4 regions of the Rhodoferax sp. GW821-FHT02C08 genome follow, and region 4 is predicted to be linked to each of the others. Evidence: predicted binding sites of a transcription regulator. Region 4 holds the regulator's gene; each other region holds the start of a gene.
The links. Region 4 encodes sigma-54, which starts transcription at its own class of promoters, with help from an activator protein. Its sites were predicted from a motif close to TGGCANGNAANCTGCTTT; they were not measured.
Positions count from the first base shown of each region.

Region 1: a site for sigma-54 is predicted at 2,620-2,637, ahead of glnK (P-II family nitrogen regulator). Genes of this name have one in related genera too.
Region 2: a site for sigma-54 is predicted at 1,928-1,945, ahead of AC07VY_RS09355 (PEP-CTERM sorting domain-containing protein). Genes of this name have one in related genera too.
Region 3: a site for sigma-54 is predicted at 1,755-1,772, ahead of AC07VY_RS24640 (ethanolamine ammonia-lyase subunit EutB). Genes of this name have one in related genera too.

Region 1 is NZ_JBWKVR010000040.1:8,245-13,775, forward strand. It holds gene AC07VY_RS25780 (SMP-30/gluconolactonase/LRE family protein) at 1-365, opposite strand, end outside; gene AC07VY_RS25785 (ammonium transporter) at 575-2,137, opposite strand; gene glnK (P-II family nitrogen regulator) at 2,173-2,511, opposite strand; partial or broken gene AC07VY_RS25795 (YifB family Mg chelatase-like AAA ATPase) at 2,785-3,654, shown strand; gene AC07VY_RS25800 (hypothetical protein) at 4,063-5,531, shown strand, end outside.
Region 2 is NZ_JBWKVR010000006.1:84,899-90,429, forward strand. It holds gene AC07VY_RS09345 (FKBP-type peptidyl-prolyl cis-trans isomerase) at 1-373, shown strand, start outside; gene AC07VY_RS09350 (MFS transporter) at 467-1,666, shown strand; gene AC07VY_RS09355 (PEP-CTERM sorting domain-containing protein) at 1,975-2,517, shown strand; gene AC07VY_RS09360 (hypothetical protein) at 2,470-2,952, opposite strand; gene AC07VY_RS09365 (NAD(P)/FAD-dependent oxidoreductase) at 2,924-4,027, shown strand; gene AC07VY_RS09370 (RidA family protein) at 4,043-4,426, shown strand; gene AC07VY_RS09375 (sugar kinase) at 4,468-5,388, opposite strand; gene AC07VY_RS09380 (aldehyde dehydrogenase family protein) at 5,429-5,531, opposite strand, start outside.
Region 3 is NZ_JBWKVR010000032.1:35,111-40,641, forward strand. It holds gene eutC (ethanolamine ammonia-lyase subunit EutC) at 1-282, opposite strand, end outside; gene AC07VY_RS24640 (ethanolamine ammonia-lyase subunit EutB) at 279-1,670, opposite strand; gene AC07VY_RS24645 (tetratricopeptide repeat protein) at 1,860-3,230, shown strand; gene AC07VY_RS24650 (bifunctional diguanylate cyclase/phosphodiesterase) at 3,266-5,531, shown strand, end outside.
Region 4 is NZ_JBWKVR010000023.1:47,400-52,930, reverse strand. It holds gene argS (arginine--tRNA ligase) at 1-26, shown strand, start outside; gene AC07VY_RS21960 (SPOR domain-containing protein) at 39-743, shown strand; gene AC07VY_RS21955 (thiol:disulfide interchange protein DsbA/DsbL) at 824-1,483, shown strand; gene lptA (lipopolysaccharide transport periplasmic protein LptA) at 1,602-2,225, shown strand; gene lptB (LPS export ABC transporter ATP-binding protein) at 2,222-2,986, shown strand; gene AC07VY_RS21940 (RNA polymerase factor sigma-54) at 2,994-4,571, shown strand; gene AC07VY_RS21935 (THUMP domain-containing class I SAM-dependent RNA methyltransferase) at 4,678-5,531, shown strand, end outside.

The DNA of each region.
Region 1 (5,531 bases), on a different contig from region 4:
CGCGCGTCGCGTGGCTCGTAGATGGTGCTGGCCCAGAAGCGGCCCAGCGGGTCGCACTTGCCGTCGTTGAAGCGGGTGGTGGCCGGGTCGTACGGTGCCGCAGCCAATAGCTGCAGATCACCACCCCAGATGGGCGCGCGGTAAATACCCTCGCGCAGCGCCACCACCAGACCACCGCTGGCCGCCGGGGCAATACAGCCAGGCTCGGAGGGCATGGCCCAGCGCTCAACCACGCCGCTGACCACGTCCAGGCGCTGCAGCAGCTTGCCGGGCACATCGACCCAGTACAGGCGTTTTTCCTGCGGATGCCAGAAGGGAGACTCACCCAGGAGGTTGGGTTCGGTGGTGACGGTGTGCCAGGTCATGGTGGGATGTAAAAGTTTGCAGTGCCCGTATTGTGAACGGGCAAAAAAATAGCCCGCCGGCATTGCTGCGGGCGGGCTGGTTCACCGATACAGGCGCTACCTCTCTTTGCCAGGGATACCGTGGAACCGGCTTTGCCGGGCCACTGGTATCGCCCCCTGCAAGGGGGTTGGCGAAGACACGAAGTGCGTAGCCTGGGGGTGTGTCAATTTCAGCGGTGGTAAGCCGTTTCGCCGTGGGAGCTGATGTCCAGACCTTCGCGCTCTTCTTCTTCGGAGACGCGCAGGCCAATGGTCAGATCCACAATCTTGTAGGCAACCAAAGACACCACACCGGACCAGACGATGGTCAGCATCACGGCCTTGGCCTGGATCCACACTTGGGCAGCCACAGAGTAGGCATCAGCAGGCGTCATGCCAGCGGAAACCCAGTCAGCCACGGTGGACGGGCCACCCAGGCTGGGGCTGTTGAACACGCCGGTCAGCAGCGCACCCAGGATACCGCCCACGCCGTGCACACCGAACACGTCCAACGAGTCGTCAGCGCCCAGAATCTTCTTCAGGCCGGTCACACCCCACAGGCAAGCGAAGCCTGCCACGAAGCCGATGACCAAGCCGCCGCCGATACCGACGTTGCCGCAAGCAGGCGTGATTGCCACCAGACCCGCCACGGCGCCAGATGCAGCACCCAGCATGGAAGCCTTGCCCTTCATCAGCGATTCGCCGACGCACCATGCCAGCACAGCAGCAGCGGTAGCACCCAGGGTGTTGATGAATGCCAGAGCAGCGAAGCCGTTAGCTTCCAGAGCGGAGCCGGCGTTGAAACCGAACCAGCCCACCCACAGCAGCGAGGCACCAACCATGGTCAGCGTCAGGCTGTGAGGTGCCATGGATTCCTTACCGTAGCCAATGCGCTTGCCAATCATGTAGGCACCGACCAGGCCGGCCACAGCGGCGTTGATGTGCACCACGGTGCCGCCGGCGAAGTCCAGCGCGCCCCATTGCCAGATCAAACCGGCCTTGGCGTTCATCGCGTCAACAACTTCCTTGGAAGCGTAGGCGTCAGGACCCATCCAGAACCACACCATGTGGGCGATAGGCGCATAGCTGAAGGTGAACCAGATCGCCGTGAACAGCAGCACAGCCGAGAACTTGATACGTTCTGCGAAAGCACCCACGATCAGGCAGCAGGTGATACCGGCGAAGGTGGCCTGGAAGACGGCAAACACGATTTCGTACATGGGCACACCCTTGCTGAAGGTGCCGCCAGTGGCAAACGTGCCCGCAACGTTATCCCAGATGCCCTTCATGAACAGGCGGTCGAAGCCACCGACATAGGCATTACCTTCGGTGAACGCCAGGCTGTAGCCGTAGATGAACCACAGCACCAGGATCAGCGAGAAGGTGACCATGACCTGCATCAGCACGGACAGCATGTTCTTGCTGCGCACCAGGCCGCCGTAGAACAGGGCCAGGCCGGGCACAGTCATCATGATGACCAGCAACGTGGAAACCATCATCCAGGCGGTGTCACCCTTGTTGGGAACCGGAGCGGGTGCAGCAGAAGCAGCGTCAGCCGGTGCCGAGGCAGCAGGCGCTGCGGCGGCCGCAGCAGCCGGTGCAGGGGCTGCTGCATCGGCTGGCTTGGCCTCTTCCGATGCGGCAGGAGCCGCCGCGCTGGCTGCCGGCTCGGCAGCCGGAGCCTGGGCTTGGGCGAAAGATGCGCCCCATAGCAGCCCCATACCCAGGGCAAAAGATGCGAGAAGTTTTTTCATGGTTGTTTGGCTTTCGTTAATGACGCACGCCGCGCTTACAGCGCTTCTTTGCCGGTCTCGCCGGTACGGATACGAACAACCTGCTCCAGGTTGTAGACAAAAATCTTGCCGTCGCCGATCTTGCCGGTGCGGGCTGCGCCCTCTACGGCTTCGATCACGCGGTCCACCAAGTCGTCGGAGATGGCGGCCTCAATCTTGACCTTGGGCAAGAAATCAACAACGTACTCAGCGCCACGGTACAGCTCGGTATGGCCCTTCTGGCGACCAAAGCCCTTGACTTCCGTCACGGTGATACCCTGCACACCAATGCCGGACAAGGCTTCACGCACCTCGTCGAGCTTGAACGGTTTGATAATGGCAGTGACAAGTTTCATGGCTGGTCCTTCGATGGGCTGTAGAGAGGGTGGGCGTCAAGGCGGGCAGCCTCGGGCGCTGGCAGTTTCATTGTCTTCTCCAAAATAATGAGGGGAATCGGGAAGCTCTAAGCATGTAGCGTGCCAAATTGGTGTCAATTTGTTAACCTACCCCTTATCCATGCGTGGCGATGCACAGCTTTGGATTGGTATTTATCGCACATAAATGGTGCATTGCAAAGAAACGTGTACTTCGGACGTCGTTTCTGCACCGATACAGGGAGTAAAACGACGATGAGCTTGTGTTTGGTGCAGAGTCGTGCCTTACTGGGCCTGGAAGCCCCCGCCGTCACCGTTGAGGTGCATCTAACCAACGGCCTGCCCAGCTTTACCTTGGTCGGGCTGGCCGACGTGGAGGTCAAGGAGGCGCGCGAACGCGTGCGTTCGGCCATCCAGAACTCCGGACTGGAATTTCCTCATAACAAACGCATCACAGTGAACCTGGCGCCGGCCGACCTGCCCAAGGACTCCGGCCGCTTCGATTTACCGATTGCGTTGGGCATCCTGGCCGCCAGCGGCCAGATCGCGGCAGAACGCCTGGCCGGTCACGAATTTGCCGGAGAGCTGTCGCTGTCTGGTGCATTGCGCCCGGTGCGCGGTGCGCTGGCTACCAGCCTGGCGCTGCACGCACAAGAAGTGCACACCCGGCTGGTATTGCCGCCGGGCAGCGCCGAAGAGGCCGCCCTGGTGCCCGGCGCGCAGGTGTACTGCGCCCAGCACCTATTGGATGTGGTGCAGCAGTTTTTACCGCAAGGCGAAGGCGACGCCCCGGCCGAAGGCTGGCGCCACCTGGAGCTGACCGCCCGCCCCACCACGGCCGGCTATGCTGACCTGGCCGATGTCAAAGGCCAGGCCGGGGCCAAACGCGCCTTGGAGATTGCTGCTGCTGGCGGCCACAGTCTGCTGCTGATCGGACCGCCCGGCTCTGGCAAATCCATGCTGGCACAACGCTTTGCCGGATTGCTGCCACCCATGACGGTGGAAGAAGCGCTGCAAAGTGCTGCCGTGGCCAGCCTGGGCGGACGCTTCTCCCTAGAGCGCTGGGCTACCCGCCCCACTTGCAGCCCCCACCATACCGCCAGTGCCGTGGCCCTCGTGGGCGGCGTGGTAAAACTTTCGCTAAATGAGAAAGTTTTTGCTATTTGAGAAAGTAGGTCGCTATTTGAGAATGTATGAGACACCTAACGCTAGCTTGACCACGATGGTTTCTTGCGATTGCTTTGGCTTTAGCCATATCCGAGTCGGGCGGCCATTCGTTCTCATCTTTGCCGTTTTCTAGAGCACGTTGAACCAGGGGCCCTGGATGTGCCGAACTAGTGTCGAGTTAAAGATATATGGCCTTGTGTTCGAGGTAGACAGAGAGAGCCTCGGCTCCGCTCAGAGCTTCAAACAGCCTATGTAAACAGGAGTGCCATTTGCGAATGAGGAAAAATAGCTGCGAACGAGGTTAGTTATTTGCGAATAAACTCACTTTTGGCTGAATAGCAGCCATATTGTGAGCAAGGGAAATTAATGGCCTGGCTACCCCGCCCAATAGAGCAGCTCCGGTGGGATAGCTCTTTCATCTGGGTTCTAGACTGGTTTGGCGGCGTTCTCGACAACCCAAGAGACTTCTACAACCCGAGCATCGAATGTGTGCTCACGCCGTGCGTTCGGACTGAAGAACGTGCCAACGGACTACTAAGACGTGTTGGAAGTCAGGTCTGCGCGACCGTCGGCATAAAAGCGATTGGCACACTAGGATTGGGCCGGCAGTACATCGACGGGAACTTCATTCCTTTCTCAGCCGGATTTACCGAAGAGACCATCTCGTTCCGCTTCAACCCGCAAATAACGGGATCAATCCAAGAGAATTTACTTGATCAGCTTGGGCTGAGTCCAAGCTCCGCACTGATCAATCAGCCATTAGATCGCGCCGGTATAAAGAGCCCGGTAAAGCTGGTAAGCGGCCAGTTGCTCAAAACGAACCATCCCTGGTCACCAGATCGGAATGCCACACCCCGCAATCCAGAGCCAATCCAGGTAATGTTCCACGAGCTGGAAATCATTCGGTTCTACTACACCAATTCGGTCAAATTGGTCGGTGCCGTGTTCAACGGACACTTTGCAGATGACAAACTGGGTTGCGACGTTCTGAATATGAACCATCAAGGACCCCACTACGATTTTGAACGAAAACATCATCGCTTCGAGTACCGTTTAGGCTTTGCACATGACGACGCCTGCTTGATTGCACGCGTCGTGTTTGATCCAACACAAACTGCGATGTGCGGCGTTCGCAAAGTCAGCCAAAGCCTGCTCACGTCCAAGCTCAATGAATCTAACCCCCGCAAAACCGGCTATCCGCGAACGCTGTTTCCGTATTTGGAGGAGGCAGAGCTAACGCTCACAGGACGCCGCCTCAAGCTTGAGAATGGCAGATTCATCTTCGCCGTCCACCGCATAGAAAGCTGCAGCGCTCGCTTTCCGTTTGAAGACTTGAGCTTTCAGTGCGAGATTGAACCGGGTGGGCCTGAGGCCCCGGAAGGTTCGGCGGAGGCTTTTGCTGGACAGCCCTTTCAGACGGGTCCAGGCAAAAACACAGGCGTTCTGGACAGCGAAGGCCGACCGGCCAAGGATAGCGACGTCGTTGAGTCTTTACCCGACATTCGGCGATTCACGTCGCTCGATCTGAGCCGATGCAAGGTGGAGAAGTACCGCCCGAACACCCATAAATCATCGCAGAATCGCTGGACCAAAAACAATCTCAAGCTGGATAAAAGCAGCCCTGGCACACCGACCCATGGCGATTCCGATTCGGTACGTCAAAGTATTGTGGATGTGCTGGAAGGCGGTGAGGTGCCAGTCGATCTAAACATTTTTGTCAAAATTATCGAAGGGCTCCGAGTCAGACATTCAAATTGGAGCATCCAGACTGTGCCCGCAGGGCCGGCAACCTGGCGTGACCCGGCAACCAACATCGTTTACAACGGTTTTCCCAC
Region 2 (5,531 bases), on a different contig from region 4:
GCCGGGCTCCGTGGTCGAGCTACAGCTGGAGCCTGAAGACGCTTTTGGTGACTTCAACGACCAGTTGCTCTTCCTGGAAGCGCGCAATCTGTTCCCCAGCGAACTGGAAGAAGGCATGGTCTTCGAAGGCACGGCACTGCCCAAAGGCACCAGCCCCGACATCCCGCAGGACGTGCTGTACACCGTGTCCGAAATCTACCCCGAGCATGTGGTGCTGGACGGCAACCATCCGCTGTCCGGCATTGCCCTGCGCCTGAAACTGCGGGTGGAAGACGTGCGCGAAGCGACCGAGGAAGAAATCGGCCGTGGCAGCACAGGCGCCAGCTTTTTCAATATCACGCCCGGCGCACCCGACGGCGAGACCCTGCACTAGGGTTTAAAGAAAATCGACTGCCAGCGCAGGTAATAGCTGCGCTGGCAGCTCTCAATTCAATAGCACCTATTCTTGCCCGCACGAAGGCCCCCATTGCCCGACTTGTTCCAACACCGCGCCTTCGTCCGACTCTGGATTGCCCGCATCTTCGGCACCTTGGGCAGCCAGATCCTGATGTTGGCCGTGGGCTGGCAGATGTACGACCTGACCGGCAGCGCCTGGGACCTGGGCCTGGTGGGGCTGCTGCAGTTTCTGCCCGCCCTGTTGCTGTCACTGCTGGCCGGCCATGTGGCCGACCGGGTGCACCGGGGTCGCATCGTGGCCTGCTGCGTAGCTGTGCAGGCCCTGGTGGCCTTGTCACTGCTGTTGGTCACGCATGAAGAATGGGTCAGCCGCAGCTGGCTGTTGTTCGTGTCACTACTGCTGGGTGCGGCGCGGGCCTTCCAGATGCCGGCACAGCAGGCCTTGACACCCTTGTTGGTGCCGCCAGCCCTGCTGCCGCGTGCCATGGCACTCAGCTCAGCTGGTAACCAGGCGGCCACCATAGGCGGCCCAGCACTGGGTGGGGCCATCTTTCTGGCCGGGGCCAGTGCGGTCTATGCAGCGGGTGTGCTGCTGTTCGGTATCAGCGTGCTGCTGCTCAACGGCCTGCGCTACGACCATGTACCGCCGCCGCGCGAGCCCATGACGCTGAAAAGTGTGCTGGCCGGTGTGCACTTCATCTGGGAACACAAGCCGATTCTGGGCGCCGTGTCACTGGACCTGTTTGCCGTGCTGCTGGGCGGTGCCACCGCGCTGCTGCCCATGTTTGCCAAGGATATTCTGCACACCGGGCCCTGGGGCCTGGGCCTGCTGCGCGCCGCTCCGGCCGTGGGTGCCTTGACCATGTCCATCGCCCTCACCCGCTGGCCGCTGCAGCGCCGTGTGGGCCACACCCTGCTGCTGGCCGTGGGCGTGTACGGGCTGTGCATGGTGGTGTTCGGTGCGTCTACCAGCCTGCTGCTGTCGCTGGTGGTGCTGGGCATTTCCGGCAGTGCCGACATGGTCAGCGTGGTGGTGCGCCAAACCCTGGTGCAGCTGGAAACGCCCAACGAAATGCGGGGCCGGGTTAGCGCCGTGAATTCGGTGTTCATCGGTGCGTCCAACCAATTGGGCGAATTCGAGTCCGGCGCCACGGCCGCGCTGCTGGGCCCGGTGGGCTCGGTGGTACTGGGCGGCATAGGCACGTTGGTGGTCGCGGCCCTGTGGCTGCGCCTGTTCCCGGGTCTGGCCCGGCGCGACACGCTTCAATAACACCAAGAAGCTTGCATACTGTGCGTGGCCTCCCCACGCAGAGTCGAACAAGAAGAATCGGTAGATCCGACAAGGCCGGATACCGCTTCTCCCTCTTTGCCCGCACACCTTTCATGCTGCTCTCTAAACACCTGTTCGCATCTGCAATGTCATCGTCGAACATTTTTTAGTCAGATAGCGGACACCAAAACCCCTTTCCAATTTGTCGAAATTCTTTACAAGAAGGATTTGCTTTTGATGTAAGTCCTTGAATTCATACACTGGCCTGTAGTTTGCTTTACATGCCGTTTAATTTTTGAAACTGTTAAATGGTCAATTTGAAGCGCGCACTCATCTCAGTTGTTGCAACGGCGGCCACAGCTTTGGCAACCCCAGCATGGTCAATCCCCGTCAATACCGGCACACCGGTAGTGTTCAACTTTTCGGAACCATCCAACGCGGTGTCCTTGAGCATTCAAACAGGCATCGAAATATGTTCGGTGGTTGAAGAGATTAGCTTTTGCAATTCGCAATTTTCGGCGGATGATGGAACTATCACTCTGTTTGACAAGCTAGGCGGAATGGGAGCGAGTTACCTCTTCGGCTCCTGGAGTGACAATGGCTTTCTTGTTAGCGTGAGTGGCCCAATAAGCAGTTTCTTCTACGCGGAGGATGGTCAGTTTTCACTGCTCTTCGCAGCCACAGAGGGAGGAATTAAAGCCGCTCCATACGCGACTTTTACCGATGCCCAGGGTGTCCAAACCCAAATTAATGGCGTTGTTGCAAATACCGTCCCTGAGCCAAATTCGCTGGCTCTATTCGGACTAGGCCTCGTTGGCCTTATCGCCGCCAGCAAACGCAAACAAAACTGATCCCACTGAAGAAATAGAGCCCGCCCTGGCGGGTTCTATTTTCTTGAGTACATGCCTTTCCATAATTTTTTGCACAGAAAATCCATCTGTAGGATTATCAGGTTCGTCAACTGGCCGTGAAGAAAAATACGCGCAACGCCACACAACGCACGGCGCTGAGTACAACACGCTACTAACGGCACGAAAGTCGTTGTCGGCATCACTGGACACAGGAATGCAATGACAAACTGCGCCCAGCAGCAAATGCAAACCGAGTCTTCTCGGAAATAAAATCCAGTTCTGATTGAGCTTCAAACGCCTATTTGACCAAGCCATACGCCAAAGTTCGGCTATGGTGACGAGATCTCTTTCGCTGTTTGCATTCAGCTGAACAGCCATCAAAGCGTATGCCTGATAGAGTTTCAGGATGCTAGAACAAGTCGATGTGGTCGTCATCGGAGCCGGCGTGGTCGGCCTGGCGGTAGCGCGGGCCCTGGCCTTACAGGGGCGTGAGGTCTTGGTACTGGAGGCAGAATCCGCCATTGGCACCGGCACCAGTTCACGCAACAGCGAAGTCATCCACGCCGGCATTTGCTACGCTACCGGTTCACTCAAAGCGCAGCTTTGCGTGCAGGGCAAACAACTGCTGTACACCTACTGCGCCGAGCGTGGCATTGGCCACCGGCGCTGCGGCAAACTCATCGTCGCCACAGACACCACGCAAATGGCACTGCTGCACAGCATTCGTACCCAAGGCCTGGCCAATGGCGTGGACGACCTGGTGCAGCTGGACCGCGCCGCCGCCCTGGTGCTGGAGCCGCAGCTGGAATGCGCGGGCGCCCTGCTCTCGCCCAGCACCGGCATTGTGGACAGCCATGGGCTGATGCTGGCGCTGCAGGCCGACCTGGAGCACGCGGGCGGGCTTGTGGCATTGAATACGCCGCTGGCGCAGATGGAATCTACGCAAGGCGCTCTTATTTTGGAAGCAAAAGACGGCACGCGCATACAGGCCCGCAGCGTGGTCAACGCCGCCGGCCTGCAAGCCCAGTCGCTGGCCCGGCACTGCACAGGACTGGATGCGCGGCACGTGCCGCCCAGCTATTACGCCAAGGGCAACTACTTCACGCTGAATGCGCGCGCGCCGTTCCGGCACCTGGTCTACCCCGCCCCGCAGGCTGCAGGTCTGGGCGTGCACCTGACGCTGGACCTGGGCGGCCAGGCCAGGTTCGGCCCCGATGTGCAGTGGGTGGACGACCCAAACGACCTGCGGGTAGACCCGGCGCGCGGCGCGGCCTTTTACGCCGAGGTGCGCAAGTACTGGCCCGGCCTGGCCGATGGCGCGCTGCAGCCCGGCTACGCAGGCATACGCCCGAAGATCCACGCGCCGTTTGAAGCGGCCCGGGACTTTTTGATCCAAGGACCGGCGACACACGGCGTGCCGGGCCTGGTCAACCTGTTCGGTATAGAGTCTCCAGGCTTGACCAGCTGCCTGGCGATTGGTCTGACCGTGTCCAACATTCTGATCCACTAAACCAACTCTCTCACCATGCAACGCAAACTCATCAGCTCCGGCTCACCTTTTGAAGAACAGATCGGTTATTCACGCGCCGTGGTGCATGGCGACTGGGTGTTTGTCTCCGGTACCACCGGCTTTGACTACGCCAGCATGACCATCTCGGACGACGTGGTGGCGCAGGCCGAGCAGAGCCTAAAAAACATCCAGGCGGCGCTGGAACAGGCCGGAGCCAGCCTGGACGATGTCGTACGGGTGAACTACGTACTGCCCAACGGGGCCAACTTCGAGCCCTGCTGGCCGGTGCTGCGGCGCTACCTGGGCCGGGCCAAGCCGGCGGCCATGGTGATTACGGCGGGCCTGCTGGACCCACGCATGAAGATAGAAATCGAAGTCACCGCTTTAAAAGCGAAATAGGCCGCGAGCGCAGGTAATACCTGCGCAAGCAGCTACTATTTCTATAGCACCAGGTCGGTCATCACGTCCTGCGGAATCAGCGCGCCGCGGTGCTGTATGACCCGGCCCGCGAGGCGGTTACCGTGGCGTGCCGCGTCAGCCATACTACCGCCCTGCAGGCGCACGGCCAAGTAGCCGGCAGCAAATGAATCCCCTGCAGCCGTGGTGTCCACCACCTTATCGACCCGCTCGGTTGGCACCTCCAGCACGCCTGATGCGCTGCGTACCAGGGTTGCATCGCGACCTCGCTTGACCACCACCTCGGCACAAGGCAGTGCCTGGGCAGTGTCTACCGCCGCCTGCAGCGTGGGCAGATTACGCAAGGCCTGCTCATCGTCGGCAGTGATCAGGGCGATGCTGGCCAGAGCATAGGCCCGGTCAAAGTTTGCCAAGGCTTCTTCACGGCTGGCCCATAGGCGCGGCCGGTAGTTGTTGTCGAATACCACCGTGGCGCCGCGTGCGCGCAGGCGGCCCATCAGCGCAAACAGGCGCTCCCGCCCAGCAGGCGGCAGGATGGCCAGGCTGATGCCGCTGATGTAGAAGGCATCCAGGCTGTCCGCCTCGGCCTCCAGCGGCGTGATGGCGGCGTCGAAATAGGCCTTGGCCGCACTGTTATCGCGCCAGTAGCTGAAGCTGCGCTCGCCCTGGGCATCCACCTGGATCAGGTAGAGCCCGGGCATTCGGCCCGGTAGGCGCTGCACCAGCGACACATCCAGCCGCTCGGCCTGCCAGCGCTGCAGCATGCCGGCGCTCAGGCCGTCATCCCCCAGCGCGGTGGCGTAGCAGACCTGCAATCCCGTCGCACAACGCGCAAGGTAGACGGCGGTATTCAGCGTGTCGCCGCCAAAACCCTGGTGCATGCTGCCAAAGGCCTCGCCTTGCAGTTCCAGCATGCATTCACCAAACAGTACTACCTTGTGCATTGTGTCGCCCTTGTTGTCGCCCTTTTTCTCAGGCGAAATCTTAGGCGAAAGTGTAGGCGGTCTTTACCGTGGTGAAGAATTCCTGCGCATAACGGCCCTGCTCGCGTGAGCCAAAGCTGGAGCCCTTGCGGCCACCAAACGGC
Region 3 (5,531 bases), on a different contig from region 4:
GTCCAGCCTGCGGCCCAGGTCGGGGCGCTGCAGATAGGTGCCACGGTCGTGTGCGGCGCTGGCCAGCTGGATGGCATCGGGGTGGCCGGGCAGCACCTCGCCCAGGTCCTGCGCCAGCTGGGCGGTGTCCAGCGGCAGGTGCACGGCGTCACGAGCGCGGGCATGGGCTAATTGGAATTCGAGCTGCGGCGTGGTGGGCAGGCTGATGCCGGTGCGGCCCAGGGCGATGCGCGCAGCGGTCAGGCTGCGCAGGGTATGCCAAGGATTCGGGACTACGCTCATGCCATCACCAACAGTGCTTGGGCAAACGGTTCTGGCAATGCAGACGCCAGCTGCGCTACCCCTTCGCCTTCAAAAATCTGCATGCGGCGCAACCAGTCTTCGAACTCGGGCGCCGGGCGCAGGCCCAGCAGGCGGCGCGCGTACAGCGCGTCGTGGAAAGAGGTAGTCTGGTAGTTCAGCATGATGTCGTCCGAGCCGGGAATGCCCATCACGAAGCTGCAGCCGGCGGCGGCCAGCAGGGTCAGCAGCACGTCCATATCGTTCTGGTCGGCCTCAGCGTGGTTGGTGTAGCACACGTCGCAGCCCATGGGCAGGCCCAGGAGCTTGGCGCAGAAATGGTCTTCCAGGCCGGCGCGGATGATCTGCTTGCCGTCGAACAAATACTCGGGGCCGATGAAGCCGACCACGGTATTCACCAGCAGCGGCTTGAAGGCACGGGCCACGGCATAGGCGCGGGCCTCGCAAGTCTGCTGGTCCATGCCATGGTGGGCGTTGGCCGACAGCGCGCTGCCCTGGCCAGTTTCGAAATACATCACGTTGTCGCCCACCGTGCCACGGTTCAACGACAAGGCAGCACTGCGCGCTTCGGCCAGGATGGCCAGGTCGATGCCGAAGCTGCGGTTGGCAGCCTGCGTGCCGGCGATGGATTGGAACACCAGGTCCACCGGCGCACCGCGCTCTATGGCCTGGATGGTGTTGGTCACATGGGTCAGCACGCAGCTTTGCGTGGGGATCTCATAGCGCTGGATGATGGCGTCCAACATGGTGACGATTTTGATCACCTGGGGCACATTGTCGGTCGCCGGGTTGATGCCGATCACCGCGTCGCCGCTGCCGTATAGCAGGCCGTCGAGCACGCTGGCGGCGATGCCGCTGGTGTCGTCGGTCGGGTGGTTGGGCTGCAGGCGCGTGGACAGGCGCTGCTCCAAGCCGATGGTGTTGCGGAAGGCGGTGACGACGCGGCATTTCTTGGCCACCAGAATCAAATCCTGGTTGCGCATGATCTTGCTGACGGCCGCCGCCATTTCGGGCGTGATGCCGGGCGACACAGCGGCCAGCGTCGCGCTGTCCACCGGGTCGCTGAGCAGCCAGTTGCGGAAGTCGCCCACCGTCAGGTGCTGGATGGGCGCAAAGGCGGCGGCGTCGTGGCTGTCGATGATCAGACGCGTGACTTCATCGCTCTCGTAGGGCACGACCGGTTGCTGCAGAAAAGTGGCCAAGGGCAAGTCAGCCAGCGCCATCTGCGCGGCCACGCGCTCCTGGGCATTGCCGGCGGCCACGCCGGCCAGCAGGTCGCCGGAGCGCAGCGGCGTGGCTTTGGCGAGCAGCTCGCGGAGATCGCGGAAGCGGTAGCTATGGGCGCCTACCGTATGGACAAACTGGGGCATAGGCAACCTTTGGATAACTTTGGCAGCGGTAGGTCTACAAATGAAGACAGCCGCTGTAGTGGAGTCGCATGCAAACATTACTGCCCAGCAAAATTAATGCCATGCCGCATCCCAAAGTCGCACCGACAGCGCCATCAGGATTCAACAAAAAGAACAGAGTTCAGGCAATAACACACACCGAAGGCTTTTTTGCGCTGCAAGGCATATGTAAAACATGTAACCATTTCAGTGACAATTTGTTCGCTCGCTTCACTAACTCACTCACACGTTTTTACCGCTTATGCGGACCAAGCATCTGGATATCTTAAGAAGGACCGCATTTTGATGGTGTCCGAAAACACTCATACGGTGCCTTTGCTCTCTTCCCCCTCTACGAGACCGCAGCATATAAGCCTTGCATCAATACGGCATTGGTTAACTACATGCTTGTCGCTCTTGTTGTTCACTGGCTGTGCAAGCCATGTCCCCGTAGCTCCTGCTGCCAAGGAAGCTTCAACGACACCAGCCACGCGTGAAATCAACGAGCTGCTAGAACAACCAGCGATTGATCCGCTAAGCCGCTACCTGGAACGCCACGGGCCGGGTCGTTCTCCCACGCTGGACAGGGTACGGGCTGAACGCGACAAGCGTTGTGCAGCCATCGCAGACAGCTATGCCGGCCGCGAAAAAACCGCTGCCAATTTGGAAAAACTGGATACCGGCTACCGCTACTCCTGCCCTGCAGTCGTCCAGGCTTTTGCCGAACAGGTGAGTCGAGCTGGTGCAGCTCCAGGATCTGCGATGTCGACAACCCCATCAACGTCCGCGCGCTCCGCCACAACCACGCAAGACAAGGCCGTCCTGGACAACTGCTACCTGCCGTTCGCCATCAAGAACTACCGCGAAGCCCACGCCGCGTGCCGAAAACCAGCAGAAATTGGCGATGCTCGGGCGCAATACAACCTCGGCTTCAGTGCCCGCGTACTGCAGCTATTGCCGGAAGCCGTGCAATGGACCCAGCGTTCGGCAGCACAGGGTCTGCCCGAAGCGCAACTGCATTTAGGGCAGCTGTATCTTCGCGGGCAGGGCTTACCGCAGAATCCAACCAAAGCCCTGCAACAGTTCGAACTGGCCAGCGCACAAGGCCTGGCTGAAGCCCAGTTCATGGAGGGCCAGATGTACTACCAAGGCAACGGCATAAAGCGCGATCTGGCACTGGCTTTGCGCTACTTCACCCAAGCGGCGGAACAAGGGCATGGCAATGCCCAGCTGTACATGGGCAAGATGTATACCCAGGGTGAAGGCATAGCCACCGCTGATCCGGCAAAAGGCCGCAAATGGCTGCTCGCCGCCGCGGAACAAAGGGTTCCTGAAGCCCAGTACCGCCTGGGCACTCTCTATGCCCAGGGCCTGGGCGTAGATGCTGATGCCATACAAGCCTATGTCTGGCTGAGCTTGGCGGTCGCCGGCGGCCAAAGTGCAGCGGCAGCACCACGCGACGAAATTGCACGCCAACTGTCAACGGAGCAGTTGGCAAATGCACGGCAACGAGCTCGGCGTACCCAGGAAACCATGCACTGATGGGCTCCCCAATGCGTTCAACGGTTGAGGGAGGCATGAGCTCCATTAAAAAACTCATCATGCTCATCCTCTTGCTGCTGGTAACGCTGTTCCTGGCTGGCATGGGCGTGATGTCCTCGCTCAATCTGAGCTATTCCCAAGAGGCCATGTCAAAACTGCGCGCGCGCCAGATTGATGAAACCTTCCATGGCAACCTGGACCGTATCGACGCCCGCCACCAGATCATGGAGAAGAACGCAGCCGCACTAGCGCGCCTGGGCGAATTGCTCTACAGCATGAAGCAGCAGAACGGCCGTACGCGTCGGACCGAACTAGAAAGCGCATTGCTGAAAAAGATCCGTGATTTTCCCGAAGCGTCGGGCGGAGGAATCTGGTTTGCGCCGAACATCTGGCCTGCTGCCGCCTATGCAGGCTGGAAAAACAACTCCGTGCAACTGATCCCAGCGTATGCAGATAGTGCCTATACCTATTCCCAGCAAGCTTGGTATGTGGCCGCACTGCCAACGAACGATAACGACAAATCACCCGGTAAGGAAATCTTCCACTGGACTCCCATCTACTACGACGCCGTGCAAAGCGACGGCCTGGTCACGGTGGCCACACCCATGCACGACGAACACGGCCGTTTCATCGGCTTGGCCACCACCTCGTGGCGCGCGGAAGAAATCATCCGTCTGGTCAGCGGTGCCGATGTCACCCCGGGCAGCTTCGCGTTCGTGATGGACAACAACAATCGCCAGCTGTCCAGTCTGTCGCAGTCGTCCGAGTCATCGACCAACCAAGCACTGATGGACGCATTGTCGACATTGGAGCTTCCCGCAACACCACCACCGGGGAGCACCTCTTTCCGCGGTGGGCAGATGCAACTGCCGATACAAACCCACCAGCTAGGTGTGCAAGGACGTAGCTATTCCATGTTCTTGTCGCGCACCCGCGCGGGCATGGTCTTCGGCATCGGTGTGCCGCAGGATGAAATTGACGCCGTACTGGAGCCCATGCGCCAGACCAACTACCAAATCGCCTTGACTACCGGCTTGGTATTACTGGTACTTTCAGGGGTCATTCTGTATGTAGTAGCCCATATTCTGAGGTTGCTGGAAACACTGTCCACCGATTCACTCACGGGCTTGCCCAATCGGGCCAAACTGCTACGCGAAACCGCGGCACCACAGCAAGAAAGCCTCATCCAGGTCAATATCGATGCATTCAAAGAAATCAACGATTTCTATGGCCACCAATGCGGTGACCACATCCTCGTTTCGATGCGCGATAAATTGCAGAAGTTTCTTGATACCGGTCTGAATAGTGGGCGTACCGCCTTGTACAAACTACCCGGTGACGAGTTCGCTATCCGGATCCATACAGCACTGGACCGCGCCGCCCTGAACACCTACCTGCATGCGCTGTCTACCTACATACACACTGCGCTTTTCCATTGGGAGGAACAAGAAATCGGGGTCAACGTGACCTTAGGCGCCGTGACTACCGAGAATGAGTCCACACAAGCAGCCCCATCTGGAGAGACATTGCTGTCGTCTGCCAATATTGCTTTGAAACTGGCTCGCCTTCAGCACCGCCATTACGCAGTCTACGACCCAGCCCTCAAGGTACGTGAAGAATATGAGCAGAACCTGCTGTGGGCACAACGCTTAAAGACGGCCTTGCATGAAGATCGCATCGTTCCGTACTTTCAGCCGATTGTTAGCAACAGCAATGGAAAGATCGAAAAATTTGAATGTCTGGTACGCCTGCTGGATGAGCACGGATCTCCGGTAGGGCCAGGGCAATTTCTGGGGATTGCCAAGAAGCTGCGCCTATATGGCGAAATCACCCGCATCATGGTGAGCAAGAGCTTCGCCGTGTTCCAGGACACGCCCTATAGTTTTTCCCTCAACCTGTCATACGAAGACCTGGTTGACCCGGAAACCACCGGCTTCATCAAACGCCGTCTCAGTGAAACCGGTATCGGCCGACAGGTCATCTTTGAAATACTGGAGTCAGAAGGTATTCAGAATTACCTCGAAGTTCGGGCCTTCATCGATGAAGTGAAAGCCATGGGCTGCAGCATCGCCATCGACGACTTCGGCAGCGGATACTCCAATTTCGACCACTTGCTGCGCCTGAATGCCGACATCATCAAACTCGACGGTAGTCTGATCCGCAATCTCGACAACAACCCCAGCGCATTGGTCATCATCCGTGGCATCGTGCAGTTCGCTCGCGAACTGGGTTTCAAAACCGTTGCCGAATTTGTGCATACCGCCTCCATACAGGCGCAGATATTGGCGCTGGGCATCGACT
Region 4 (5,531 bases):
GCGTGGATGCTCCGGAAAAAATGTAATTGACAGCAAGCATGACAAAACAAAAGCAAAGCGGCGGCACCATCCTGGGTTTCATCATCGGGGTGGTGGTCGGCCTGGGCTCGGCGCTGGCGGTGGCGGTCTATGTCACCAAGGTGCCGGTGCCGTTCATGAATGGCAAGACCCAGGCCAATGGCGCCGACCACGACGCGGTCGAAAGCCAGAAAAACAAGGACTGGGATCCGAATACCCCCTTGCACGGCAAAAACCCGGTGCGCTCTGCGGCGCCCGCGGCATCCGGCGCGGTGGATGCGGCGACTCCGCTGGTGGTGCCGCCACCGGCGCCAGCGGCGACTCCGGCCGTGGTGCCCACGCCACCAGCGGCCGTTGCGGTGAAGCCGGATGCCAAGCCGTCGGCCGCAGCCTCGGCCGACCCGCTGGGCGATCTGGCCAAGGTCAAAGCCAAGGCGGCTGCGTCTGCCACCGTGGCCACGGCACCTGCGCTGGCACCCACAGCCGAGCCGTTTGAGTACTTCGTGCAGGCCGGTGCCTACCGTACGCCCGAAGATGCCGAGGCCCAGCGTGCCAAGCTGGCCATGATGGGCATGGAAGCCAAGGTTACCGAGCGCGAGCAGTCCGGCCGCACCGTCTACCGTGTGCGCATGGGCCCGTACGCCAAGCGCGACGATGCCGAGCATGCCAAGGACCGGCTGGAAAGTGCCGGTAGCGAAACCACCCTGGTGCGCGTGCAGCGTTGACCAGTTCTCTTGAAGCTGGTGCTGCGCGCTGAACTTTTGCGCTCGGCACCGATCCGACCCCCCACAAGGAGTGATTTGCAATGAAACGTCGTGAGTTTTCGCTGGCTTCAGCGGGTGTGCTGGCTGGTTCCACGCTGGCCGTAGGTCATACCGGTAGCGCCCTGGCGCAGGGCAAGCCGCCCGTGGCGGGCACGGATTACCTGGTGCTGGACAAGCCAGTCGCAACAGAAGCCCCGGCCGGCAAGGTCGAAGTGATCGAGTTCTTCTGGTACGCCTGTCCGCATTGCAATGCGTTTGAGCCCACCTTGGTGGAGTGGCTCAAGCGCCTGCCCAAGGATATTGCCTTCAAGCGTGTGCCAGTGAACTTCCAGGACAGCTTCATCCCGCCGCAAAAGCTGTACTACACGCTGGAGGCTCTGGGCCAGCTGGACGCCCTGCATGGCAAGGTGTTCAACGCCATCCATGTGGAGCACCAGCGTCTGGACAAAGATGATCTGGTGATCGCCTGGGCCGTGAAGCAGGGTCTGGACAAAACCAAGTTCACCGAGACGTACCAGTCTTTTGGCGTCAGCACCAAGGTGCGCAAGGCGTCCCAGCTGCAGCAGGCCTACCAGGTCGCGGGCGTGCCCGCTTTGGGCGTGGCTGGCAAGTTCTACACCGATGGCAGCCAGGCGCAGACCATGCCGCGTGCATTGGCCGTTGTGGAATATCTGGTGGCCGAGCAGCGCAAGAAAGCCTGATCCCGGCATGGCCGGCAAGGCCGGAGAGATGAAAAAGCCCGCGTCAGCGGGCTTTTTTCTGGCTACGTCCAACTCGGGGTGAGGGGCCGTTACAATGAATTGCAAGATTCGTGCCTCTATGAAAATCAACACCCTACTCTCACTGCTCGTGGTTTGTTTCGTCGGTCTAGGCGGAGCGGCCCACGCGGAAAAAGCCGACAAACTCAAGCCTATGAATATCGAGGCGGACGCGGCGCGTTATGACGATCTGAAGCAGACCAATGTCTTTACCGGCAAGGTGGTGATGACCAAGGGCACCATCATCATCCGTGGCGCCCGCGTCGATGTGCGCCAGGATGCCGAGGGCAACCAGTTCGGCGTGGTGACGGCGGAGCCGGGCAAGCTGGCGTATTTCAAGCAAAAACGCGACGGCCTGGACGAATACATAGAAGGCGAGGGCGAAACCATCGAGTACAGCAGCAAGCTGGACAACGTGCGCTTCATCAAGCGGGCCATTTTGCGTCGTCTGGTCGGCAGCAAGGTGAACGACGAAATCACCGGCGAACTGATCGTCTATGACAACACCACCGATGTATTCACCGTGGACAGCGGCACAGCCGGCAGCAATCCCGGTGGCCAGAATGGCCGCGTACGCGCCATGCTGACACCCAAGGCTGCAGCGTCGGCCGCTAGCGGCACGGCAGCTGCCGGGCCCGCCCCGGTGCTACGTTCCACCAGCACGCTGGAGGGCGTGAAGAAGTGACGGCGGTGGTGGAGTCGGGAGAAAGCCGCCTGGAGGCGCGCCATCTGCAAAAAGCCTACGGCAAGCGCAAGGTCGTGAAAGACGTGACGCTGGCCGTCAAAAAAGGCGAGGTGGTCGGTTTGTTGGGCCCCAACGGCGCGGGCAAAACCACTTCCTTCTACATGATCGTGGGCCTGGTGCGGGCCGATGGCGGGCATATTTCCATCGACGGCCAGTCGGTGGAGCACATGCCCATCCACCGGCGTTCGCGCCTGGGCCTGAGCTATCTGCCCCAGGAAGCCTCGATTTTCCGCAAGCTCACGGTGGAAGAAAATGTGCGCGCCGTGCTGGAATTGCAGCACGACAAGGCCGGCAAGTCCCTCACCCGCGCCGAGATCGAAAAGCGCCTGACGGCGTTGCTGCAGGATTTGCGGGTGGAGCATTTGCGCGATTCGTCGGCCATGGCCCTGTCTGGTGGCGAGCGCCGCCGCGTGGAAATCGCCCGTGCCCTGGCCACCCAGCCGCGTTTCATTTTGCTGGACGAGCCTTTTGCCGGTATCGACCCGATTGCGGTGATCGAGATCCAGCGCATCATCGGCTTCCTGAAGTCGCGTGGCATCGGCGTGCTGATCACCGACCACAATGTGCGCGAAACGCTGGGCATTTGCGACCACGCCTACATCATCAGCGACGGCAATGTGCTGGCCGAGGGCACGCCGTCCGAGATCGTGGACAACGCCGATGTGCGTCGCGTCTACCTCGGCGAACATTTCAAGATGTGATGCTCCGATGAAGCAAGGCTTATCCCTACGCGTTTCACAGCATCTGGCGCTGACGCCCCAGCTGCAGCAGTCCATCCGCCTGCTGCAACTGTCCACCCTGGAACTGAGCCAGGAAGTGGACCAGATGCTGGACGACAACCCGTTTCTGGAACGCAATATGGACGAGGCTGCACGTGAGGAGTTCGGCTTGGCCCAGTCCGACACGCCGGTCAGCACAGGGGAGCGCGAGGCTGAAATTGCTACAAGTTCTGTAGCTGAATACGCAAGTGAATCCAGCGTAGAAGCCCCAAATGATGCCGAATCCCCTTTAACCGGCGGTGACGACACCAGCTGGGATGGCGATGGCACTTCCGAGATCAAACCCGACGACAGCGAATGGGGCGGCGATGCCCCGGCGCGCCAGAACAACCTGGGTGAAGACGGCGAGATGGACGCCACCGAGCTGGCCCGCAACCAGGAGTCGCTGACCAGCTTTCTGCACCGCCAGGCCCTGGCCCTGCGGCTGGGTGAGGTGGACCAGGCAGCGCTGCGCTTTTTGATCGAATCGCTGAATGACGACGGCTACCTGGAAGACGATTTCGAAACCCTGGCGCGTGGTCTGGCGGGCGACGACGCCGAGGCCGTGGAAGAGCTGGTACACCGCTTTACCGTGGCCCTGAGCCTGCTGCAAAGCCTGGAGCCGGCGGGCGTGGGCGCGCGGCATCTGGGTGAATGCCTGTTGCTGCAGCTGGAGGGTTTGCAGCCCGTGCTGGGCGATGACCCGGCGCGCAAGGTGGCCATGCGCATCTGCCGCCAGTCCATGGACCTGCTGGCCCGGCGCGATGTGAAGCGCCTGGCCCAGTTGTGCCGCGCCACCGAGACCGATATCAAGGCTGCCATGGCGCTGATCGCCCGGCTGGAGCCCAAGCCGGGGCGGCGCTTTGTCGATGTGGAGCGCAACATCGTGGTGCCCGACGTGATCGTGGTCAAGGTCGGGCGTGGCGCCCAGGCCCGCTTCCGGGTGCAGCTGAATGCCGAGGTCATGCCGCGCCTGCGCGTGCACGATATCTATGCCAATGCGCTGCGCCAGCACAAGGGCGGCGGCAAGGATTCGTCGAACAACGCCGCGCTGCAGCAGCGTCTGCAGGAGGCGCGCTGGTTCATCAAGAACATCCAGCAGCGCTTCGACACGATTTTGCGGGTCAGCAACGCCATCGTGGAACGGCAGAAGAACTTCTTCAGCCACGGCGCGCTGGCCATGCGTCCTCTGGTGCTGCGCGAGATCGCCGACGAGTTGGGACTGCACGAGTCCACCATCAGCCGCGTGACCACCGCCAAATACATGGCCACGCCCTACGGCACCTTCGAGCTGAAGTATTTCTTCGGCTCGTCCCTGGGGACGGAGACCGGCGGCAATGCGTCCAGCACCGCGGTGCGCGCGCTGATCAAGCAGTTTGTCTCGTCCGAAGACCCAAAGAAGCCGCTCAGCGACAGCCAGCTGTCCGACATGCTGAAAGAGCAGGGCATTGAATGCGCGCGTCGCACCGTGGCCAAGTACCGCGAAGCGCTGCGCATAGCCCCCACGAACCTGCGCAAAGCGCTGTAGAACATGCTCTCCCCCAGGCCGCGTGCACGGTATGCCGCAGCTGGAGGAAAGAGCTTCGCCCCCGCTTGCCCCAGGCTGCGTAGCGTGACACCATGGAAATAACGATATGAACCAACTCCAATTATTTTTACCCTGCGCCGCCGGCGTGGAAGAGCTGCTGGCCGAAGAGGTGCATGGCATTACCGGCCTGCAGGGCGAAGACCTGCGGGTGATGCGGGGCGGCACGCTGGTGCGCTCCTCCTGGCGCGACGCGATGCGGCTGAACCTGCACAGCCGCCTGGCGCAGCGCGTGCTGATCGAGCTGTCCAACACCGAATACCGCAGCGAAAAAGACCTGTACGAAGCCGCCAGCAACGTGGCCTGGGAGATCTGGTTCACGCCCAAGCAAAGCTTCAAGATCGAGGTCACGGCCCAGCACAGCCCGCTCAATTCGCTGAACTTCGCTGCGTTGAAGGTGAAGGACGCGGTGGCCGACCGCTTCCGCTTCAAGACCGGCGTGCGCCCCGACGTGAATGTGCAGTGGCCCGATGTGCGCATCTACCTGCACCTGACCACCGAGCGCGCCACCATCTACATTGACACCTCGGGCGACGCGCTGTTCAAACGTGGCTGGCGTGAAGACAAGGGCGATGCGCCGTTGAAGGAAACCCTGGCCGCCGCCATGATCGCCGCCAGCGGCTGGGATGGCACCACGCCCCTGTACGACCCCTGCTGCGGCAGCGGCACCATTGCCATCGAGGCCGCGCAGATCGCCTGCAATATTGCGCCCGGCAGCCTGCGCCGCTTTGGCTTTGAGAAGCTGTTGCCCTTCCAGCCCCATGTGTGGAGCGCCATCCAGGAGCAGGCCCACGCCGCCGAGCACGAGCCCGAGACGCAGATCTTCGGTAGCGATGTGGCCTTCCGTATGGTCGATTTCGCCACCCGCAACGCCGAGCGCGCGGGCGTCAGCGGCGTGGTCGA